One region of the Streptomyces sp. LN549 genome, then DNA from elsewhere that is predicted to be linked to it. Evidence: riboswitches for the same ligand, from Rfam matches in the RefSeq annotation. Region 1 holds a riboswitch; the other holds the start of a gene.
The links. Region 1 has a riboswitch for cyclic di-AMP ahead of SH922_RS04960 (C40 family peptidase). Riboswitches for the same ligand answer to the same signal wherever they lie in the genome.
Positions count from the first base shown of each region.

Region 2: it holds a riboswitch for cyclic di-AMP, as region 1 does, so the genes downstream of both, SH922_RS15775 (transglycosylase family protein) here and SH922_RS04960 (C40 family peptidase) in region 1, are expected to answer to the same signal.

Region 1 covers NZ_JAZHRI010000002.1:1,125,019-1,129,405, reverse strand. Annotated here, with positions in the region: gene SH922_RS04980 (helix-turn-helix domain-containing protein) at 1-104, opposite strand, end outside; gene SH922_RS04975 (ATP-binding protein) at 314-745, shown strand; gene SH922_RS04970 (LysR family transcriptional regulator) at 767-1,684, opposite strand; gene SH922_RS04965 (LysE family translocator) at 1,757-2,404, shown strand; gene SH922_RS04960 (C40 family peptidase) at 2,474-2,947, opposite strand; cyclic di-AMP (ydaO/yuaA leader) riboswitch at 2,951-3,146, opposite strand; gene SH922_RS04955 (hypothetical protein) at 3,451-3,759, opposite strand; gene SH922_RS04950 (ATP-dependent Clp protease proteolytic subunit) at 3,767-4,387, opposite strand, start outside.
Region 2 covers NZ_JAZHRI010000002.1:3,530,634-3,535,020, reverse strand. Annotated here, with positions in the region: gene SH922_RS15785 (cytochrome P450) at 1-831, shown strand, start outside; gene SH922_RS15780 (transglycosylase family protein) at 937-1,884, shown strand; cyclic di-AMP (ydaO/yuaA leader) riboswitch at 2,185-2,356, shown strand; partial or broken gene SH922_RS15775 (transglycosylase family protein) at 2,361-3,117, shown strand; gene eno (phosphopyruvate hydratase) at 3,404-4,387, shown strand, end outside.

The DNA.
Region 1 (4,387 bases):
CCGAGCAGACGAGCCGCGTCCCGGCTCGTGAGTCCCGACGCATGGCGCAGACTCCGCAGCTCCTCCCCGAGCTTGCGGCGTCGCACCGCAGGGCCGTGCCGCATGTGGTGCCTCCCTCCCACTCCCTGTCGAGCGGACAGTGTGGCGCCCTTACGGGGCATCCGGGGCAGAGTTCACCGCTTCGAGCGACAGATATATGCATATCTTGGTGGATCGCCGTTACAGAGGGCAGCATCAGTGGCAATCTGGCGCGAAGCACAACCCGGACCAACGATCGCGGGGTCGCTTCCGGGTGGGAAAGGGACGGCTCGCCATGGCAGACCATCAAGAAGCAAGCGTCACTCTGCCGAGCGAGCCGGTCTCGGTCTCCGCGGCCCGGAGATATGTGGCCCGGGTACTGGCCGACTGGGGACTTCCCGACGACGCGGAGACGGGGGAGACCGTCCGGCTCATCGTCTCGGAGCTCGCGACCAACGCCGTCCAGCACACCTTCGGACAGTCACCCACGTTCACCGTGGACCTCCGGCTGGAACGGGAGGAGCAGCTGCGCCTCGGGGTGACGGACAGTCACCCCCGGTGGCCCCAGCGACTCCCTGCGGCCGTGCAGCAGGACAACGGGCGCGGCATGGTGATCATCCGCTCGCTGGCCAAGGAGTACGGTGGCCGGCTGACCGTCACCCCCACCGCGGACGGCGGGAAGACCGTCTGGATCGCGCTGCCGTGGCACGTGGCCGTCCAGCACTGACTGCCCCGCCGCGCACCCCGGTCACAGGGGCGCTGCGGCCCGCCCGAATCCGCTGCGCAGCAGAGCCCGCAGCGTCGCCGCCGCGGCGCTCGCGCGGTCGCCACGGTGCACCACCGAGATCGTCCGGCGGAACGCGGCCGGCTCCAGCCGCCGTACGGACAGGGGCGTCGGCGACATCGCGGCGACCATTTCGGGTACGACCGCCATGCCGATGCCCGCGCTGACCAGGGCGCACACCAGCGCATAGCCGGGCGACTCGCATACCACCGCCGGCAGTGCCCCGGCCTCGGCGAGTGCGCTCTCCACCCCGCGGCGCGGCGGATGGGTGGGCGCGCTGCTGATCAGGGGCCGGCCTGCCAGCTCCGTCACCGGGAGCCGCCCGCTGCCGTCGGCCAGGACCTGGCCGACGGCCGTGATCAGCACCAGCTCCTCGACCAGGAGCGGCTCGAGGAGGACACCTGAGGGCGGCGGCGTCGCGGCGCCCGGCTCATAGGCATGGGTCAGCGCCAGATCCACCTCGCCCGCCGCCACCGCGGCCACCCCGCCCGGCGGCTCGTACTCGGTGACGGTCAGCTCCACGTCCGGGTGCGCCCGGCGGAACGCGCTCAGTACCGGCGGCAGCAGATGGATGCCTGCAGTGGTGAAGGTGCCGACCCGCAGGCGACCGCCGGAGAGTCCGGCCAGGCGAGCCAGTTCGTGGCGGGCCTGCTCCATCTCGTCGAGGACCCGCCGGGCGCGCCCGGCAAGCAGTTCGCCCGCTGCTGTCAGCCGGGCGCCTCGGTGATGGCGCACCAGCAGCGCCGCCCCCGCCTCCCGCTCCAGCTTGGCGAGCTGCTGGGAGAGCGCCGGGGCGGTATAGCCCAGGCGTGCGGCGGCCCGGGTGATCGAACCGGCCTCGGCGACCGCCACCAGCGCCGCGAGCCGTGTCGGGTCGTACATTAAGCGTTCCTTTTGGCAGACCCAGAAGATTGCAAGTACACGCTAAAGGCTACGGCGGTCCAGGGTGGAGCCATGGACGCACAACTGACCGCCTTCGTCGGGGTCGCCGCCGGCATGGTCGCCCTGCCCGGCGCGGACTTCACCGTCGTCGTACGCAACGCCCTCGCCTCGCGCGCGGCGGGGGTGGCGACCGCCCTCGGGGTCGCCGGGGGCCTCCTCGTCCACACCGCGCTCGCCGTCGCCGGTCTGGCCGCCGTGCTGGTGGCGGTGCCCGTGCTGTTCCGGACCGTCCAGCTCCTGGGCGGCGCCTACGTGCTCTACCTGGGCCTCAGTGCTCTGTATGCGGCCCGGCGACGCGGGGGGCCGGCGGCGGAGCCGGGGCCGGATGAGGGAGACGGTGGGCGGGCCACGATGGGAACCGGCCGCGCACTGCGCCAGGGATTCCTGACCAATGCGCTGAACCCCAAGGCGCCCGTGCTCTTCCTCAGCCTGCTGCCACAGTTCGTGCCGGCCGGGGCCGCGCCCCTGCCCAGGACGCTGCTGCTCGCCGCGATCGTCGTGCTGATGGCGCTGATCTGGTTCCCGGTCGTGGCGCTCCTGGTGGACCGCCTCGGCCGGTGGCTGCGCCGGCCGCGTACCACCCGGGCGATCGAGGGCGGCAGCGGCGCGGCACTCACCGCACTGGGGCTGGTCCTGGTGACCGGCCCGCTGCTGCACTGACGCGGGAGCACGGGCCGGGACGGGGGAGAGGCCTTGGCGGACCCGTCCGCAGCGGACCGGGGCGGGGCCTCAGCGGACCCGGCCGTAATAGACGCTCTTCGTCCAGATCTTCTCCAGGCGGACCACGGCCCCGGTCTTGGGCGAGTGCCAGATCTTGCCGCTGCCCGCGTAGATGCCCACGTGGTAGATGCTGCGGCCGGAATGGAAGAAGACCAGATCGCCGCGTTGCCGCTTGGAGGACGAGATGTGGCGGGTCTTGTTGTACTGCTGCTGGGCCGTGCGCGGGAGCTTCTTGCCCGCCTTCTTGAACGAGTAGAGCGTCAGGCCGGAACAGTCGAAGCGGCTGGGTCCGGTGGCGCCCCACCGGTAGGGCGCCCCCTTCTTCGACGCGGCGATGTTGAGCGCCTTCATCGAATGCGTCGCGGCCTGGGCTTCGGTCACGGCGCCGGGAACGAACAACGTGCCGCCGACAGCGGCGAGAGTCATGGCCGAGGCCGTCGTGGCCCGGGCGAGCAGAGACGGGACATGAACCTGCGCACTCATGCGCAACCCTTCGTCAGCCGCCTGTGAAGGATGACCTGTCGGGTTCGGGCTGGCGAAGTTGCCCGGCCGCGGATGCGGCTTCACCCCGAGGGACGACCGGAGGTCCGGTCGGCCCGTTGTGCTCGGGTCCTCCACTCCTGCCGATCCACTCCTGTCGACCAGGCATCCGGACGGCGGCAGGACTCGGCGTCCGCCCGGACCGCCCCGCCGCGGTGGCGGGGGCTTGTCGTCCCAGGGATCTTGACTCACCGAGTGCCGGATTTCCGAGGGGAAGCGGCGATATGTGAGGCTCATCACGACTGACCCGTTCGGGTGGGAAGGTGACTTTTCGGCAAACTGTCGACTCTCGCCGACCGGTGCCGCACCAGCCACGGAACGGGAGATTTCACCCATCGTCCACCGCGACAGCGCAAATTGAGCTGTCCCTCGGGCGAAGTAACGTCTACGCCGAACGAGGGAGAATATTTGGTCGACGCGTCGGGCGTGTCGGGTCGAGGGGCTGATCAACTAGGGGGCTCGGGTGGGAGGGTGATCCGCCCGGAGCGCCGTTCGCCGTCCAGCACGCGCAGCGCCCGGGTCAACGTGACTGCGTGGATCCGGGATTCGCCACGCTCGTGCATCAATGCGAGCGCGTCCCGCAGTGCGGCCGAGTACGAGGCCAGCGCCTGGGCGGCGCGCAGCGCGCCGTAGGTGTCGCCGCCGTGGGCCGGATTGATCCGGCCCACCTGGTCGAGGACTTGCAGGTAGCGGTCGATGAACTCGCCCTCCGCGCGGGTCAGGGCGGGCAGTGGAGCGAACTCCGGTGGCTGCATCGGGGATTCACCGCGTCGAGTGCGGAGGCAGCGACAGCGAGCGGTTCTGGACGATGTGGTCGACCAGCCCGTAGTCCTTGGCGCCCTCGGCGTCGAGGATGAGGTCGCGCTCGGTATCGGCGGTGATCTGCTCGGCGGGGCGGCCGGTGTGACGGGCCAGCATGCCGGTGAGCGTCTCGCGCATGCGGGCCAGCTCCCGTGCCTCGATCTCCAGATCGGACGGCTGCCCCTGTACCGGCTCGGCGAGTTCGGGCTGCTGCACCACCACGCGGGCGCCCGGCAGGGCGTGTCGTCTGCCCGGAGCTCCCGCCGCGAGCAGCACGGCGGCGCCGGCCCCCGCCTGGCCGAGACAGAAGGTCTCCACCTCGCAGGTGAGGAACATCATTGTGTCGTAGACGGCGGTCATGGCGCCGAACGTGCCGCCGGGGGAGTTGATGTAGAGCTGGATGGGCCGGTCCGGCGCGTCGTGCTCCAGGTACATGAACTGTGCGACCAGGTCACCGGCCGCAGTGTCGTCGACGGGGGTGCCGAGGAACACGACCCGTTCGGCCAGGAGCTTGGAGTACGGGTCGAGCGTGCGGGTCCCCTGGGAAGTGCGCTCGGTGAACTCGGGCAGTACATGGCGGGC
Region 2 (4,387 bases), 2.4 Mb from region 1:
CCGCTCCCCATCTACGCGATCTGCGACCTGCTGGGCGTGCCGAGCGAGGACCAGGACGACTTCCGGGACTGGGCGGGCATGATGATCCGCCATGGCGGCGGCCCACGCGGCGGGGTGGCCCGCTCCGTGAAGAAGATGCGGGGCTATCTCCTCGAACTGATCCACCGCAAGCGCGAGAACCCGGGGGACGACCTGATCTCAGGGCTGATCCGGGCGAGCGACCACGGTGAGCACCTGACGGAGAACGAGGCCGCCGCAATGGCCTTTATCCTCCTTTTTGCCGGTTTCGAGACCACCGTCAACCTGATCGGCAACAGCGTCCACACCCTGCTGGGTCACCCGGAGCAGCGCGCGCAGCTCCAGCGTTCCCTCGCCGCGGGGGAGACGGAGCTGTTGGCCATGGGTGTCGAGGAACTGCTGCGGTACGACGGTCCGGTGGAGCTGGCGACTTGGCGGTACGCCACCGAGGCGCTGACGATCGGTGGGCAGGGGGTGGCCGAGGGTGACCCCGTCCTCGTCGTGCTGGCGGCCGCCGACCGGGACCCCGAACGCTTCGGCGGACCGGACACGCTGGACCTCTCGCGGCGTGACAATCAGCACCTCGGTTACGGTCACGGAATCCACTACTGCCTGGGAGCACCGCTCGCCCGGCTGGAGGGGCAGGCCGCTCTCGCCACGCTCCTGAAACGCCTTCCGGACCTGCGACTTGCGGGGGAACCTGCCGATTTGCGGTGGCGTGGCGGGCTCATCATGCGTGGACTGCGCACCCTGCCGGTGGAGTTCACCCCGGGATCGGCGCTCGGTGAAGGTGACACTCTGTCAACTCTGTGACTTTCACGTGATCTCTGCTGCATCGACTTGTGACACACGTTCGAGTCCCGCTAGGTTCACCGTTCGACTCACCAGTCACTCGTCAGTCACACGGAAGGCATCCCCATGGGCTCCGCGAACGGCAGACACCGTCGCCCTCGGCAGGCACCCGCGATCATCGTCGCCGCAGGCGTGACCGGCTCGGCCATCGCCATCCCGCTGCTCGGCGCGGCAGGTGCGCACGCCGCCGACGCCTCGACCTGGGACCGGGTGGCCGAGTGCGAGAGCGGCGGCATGTGGAGCGCCGACCTCGGCAACGGCTACTACGGCGGCCTGCAGTTCTCGCAGGAGGTCTGGAAGTCGTACGGCGGCGAGTCGTACGCGGAGCGCGCGGACCTCGCCAGCCGCTCGCAGCAGATCGCCGTGGCGGAGAAGGTCCTGGACGACCAGGGGCCGAAGGCGTGGCCCAGTTGCGCGGTCATCTCGGGCCTCGCGGTGGACACCGGCCTGCCGGGTGTGGATCCGGGCAGCACGCCGTCCGGCGACCCCACCGGTAGCGCGGACCCGTCCGCGGGCAGCGACCCCTCCGGGGACGCGACCGCGTCGGACGGCGCGTCCTCGGACGCGACGAAGCCGGCGGACGGGGCCACGGACGAGGCGGAGGACAAGGGCGGGAAGCCGGACGCGTCCGCGTCCCCGTCGGCCACGCCCTCCACGTCGCCCTCGGGTGACGCCTCCGGCGCCGAGGAGGATCCCTCCGGGGGGCAGGAGAAGGCCGGCAAGCACCGGGGCGCTCCGGCGCCCGAGGAGACCCGGGGGAGCGGCAACGGCAGTGACCGGGACGCGGGGCGGCACGCCTCGCGTGGTGACGGTGACGCACGCGACAGCGGTGCCGCGGCTGCTGACGGTACGTACACCGTGCGAGCCGGCGACAACCTCTGGGCCATTGCTGATGCACAGAAGCTGTCCGGCGGCTGGACCCAGCTGTACGAGGCCAACAAGGCGGAAGTCGGCTCCGACCCCGACCTCATCCTGCCTGGCCAGAGCCTCGATCTCGGCGTGAAGGCCGAGTGAGAGCGGTCTGATGATCAGCTGAAAACACCCCAAAAATTGGGGTAGTTAAGAGGCCTATGTCCCACTTTTGACTAAGTGAGACATGGGTCTCTTTGCGTGAACTGGCGCATCTTGTCCGGGAGGTCCCGCCGTATCCGTTCCCACCTGCGCAAACGACGGTTCTTCGGATGCAAGGAGGGGCTGTTTATCCGGTATGTCCATCTTTGGATATGCGGGGTGGTGTGTTTACGGTCGGAACCGCTCGCACCGCGGGCCCCGTCGATCGTCACGCCGAATCCTGCCGTCGGTCGAAGGGAACAGACGCGTAAAGCGCCGTAGGCAGGAGCGGGGGACCCAGGTAAGCGCCGGGCCCGGTCGTCGCAAGACGCATCAGGACCGGCTTGGGGTGAAGTCGTGCGCTAGGACGTGCGACCGGGCAACTCACTTGGCCCGAACCCGACAGCTCACCTCGTAGGCGTCGGTGAGGAGAAGTCTCGATGCTGCTCAACAGCAAGGGCAACAAGCACCGTCGCCCGTCCAAGGCCGTCCGTATCGCCACGCTCGCCGGTGTCGCCGGTGCCGCCATCGCCGTGCCTCTGATGGGTGCCACCGGCGCCTCCGCCGCCTCCGTGTCCACGTGGGACGCCGTCGCCCAGTGCGAGTCCGGTGGCAACTGGTCCATCAACACCGGCAACGGTTACTACGGTGGCCTGCAGTTCTCGCAGTCCAGCTGGGCCGCCGCCGGCGGTACCCAGTACGCGGCCCGCGCCGACCTGGCCACCAAGGCCCAGCAGATCGCCGTCGCCGAGAAGCTCCTCGACCTTCAGGGCCCGGGCGCCTGGGCCTGTGCCGGTGCCGGCAACCTGAGCAACGACGGTGTCGACCCGGGTGTCGACACCGGCTCCTCCGCCGCCAAGACCGAGGCCGCTCCCAAGGCCGCCCCGAAGCAGGAGTCGGCGCCGGTCCAGCAGGCCGAGCCGAAGAAGGCCGAGCGCACCGAGGCCCCCTCCACCAACCGCTCGGACCGCTCGGCCGCCCCCAAGGTCCGAGTCGAAGACCGTCACCACCCCGACCGGCAAGAAGGTCGAGAAGGGTGACGGCGAGTACAAGGTCGTCGCCGGCGACTCCCTGAGCAAGATCGCTGCCGACCACAAGGTCAAGGGTGGCTGGGAGCAGCTCTTCAAGCTGAACAAGGACATCGTCACGGACGCCGACCTGATCTACCCGGGTCAGCAGCTCCACCTGACGAAGTAGTCGCGATCTCTCCTCGCTGATCACTCCGGCCGCCCCGGCCCGGTGCGCATCTTCCCCCCGTGCGTGCCGGGTCGGGGTCGGCCGGTTTTCGGCGTGATCGTTCAACTGTTGTAGTTACTAGTCAGTAGAATTCTGGCCCTTTGTCCTGCCGTGCCCGCTCTTGAGTCCTTTTTCGTCCCAGGGGACGGGCGGTCGGCCGGTTGAGGCGGCCCGGCCGGTTAGGCTCTTGTCGCAAGGCCAAAGCGACCCTGCACCACCAGCGTCATATCCCAGAAGGAGATGCCTCGTGCCGTCCATCGACGTCGTCGTAGCCAGGGAAATCCTCGACTCCCGCGGAAACCCCACGGTCGAGGTCGAGGTCGGCCTCGACGACGGCAGCACGGGCCGTGCTGCCGTTCCGTCCGGCGCCTCCACCGGTGCGTTCGAGGCCATCGAGCTTCGCGACGGAGACCCCAACCGCTACCACGGCAAGGGCGTCGAGAAGGCCGTCCTCGCCGTGATCGAGCAGATCGGCCCGGAGCTCGTCGGTTACGACGCGACCGAGCAGCGGCTGATCGACCAGGCGATGTTCGACCTGGACGCCACGGAGAACAAGGGCTCGCTCGGCGCCAACGCCATCCTCGGCGTCTCGCTCGCCGTGGCCCACGCCGCCTCCGAGGCCTCGGACCTGCCGCTGTTCCGCTACCTCGGTGGCCCGAACGCGCACCTGCTGCCCGTCCCGATGATGAACATCCTCAACGGTGGGTCGCACGCCGACTCCAACGTGGACATCCAGGAGTTCATGATCGCCCCGATCGGCGCGGAGTCCTTCTCCGAGGCCCTGCGCTGGGGCGCCGAGGTCTACCACACGCTGAAGAAGGTCCTGAAGACCAAGGGCCTGTCCACCGGTCTCGGTGACGAGGGCGGCTTCGCGCCGAACCTGGAGTCGAACCGCGCCGCGCTCGACCTCATCGTCGAGGCCATCAAGGAAGCCGGCTACGCCCCGGGCAAGGACATCGCGCTCGCGCTCGACGTCGCCGCCTCGGAGTTCTACAAGGACGGCAAGTACGAGTTCGAGGGCAAGTCCCGCTCGGCCGCCGAGATGACCGAGTACTACGAGGAGCTCGTCTCCGCGTACCCGCTGGTCTCCATCGAGGACCCGCTGTACGAGGACGACTGGGCCGGCTGGAAGGTCATCACCGACAAGATCGGCGCCAAGGTGCAGATCGTCGGCGACGACCTCTTCGTCACCAACCCGGAGCGTCTGGCCCGCGGCATCGAGGAGGGCTCC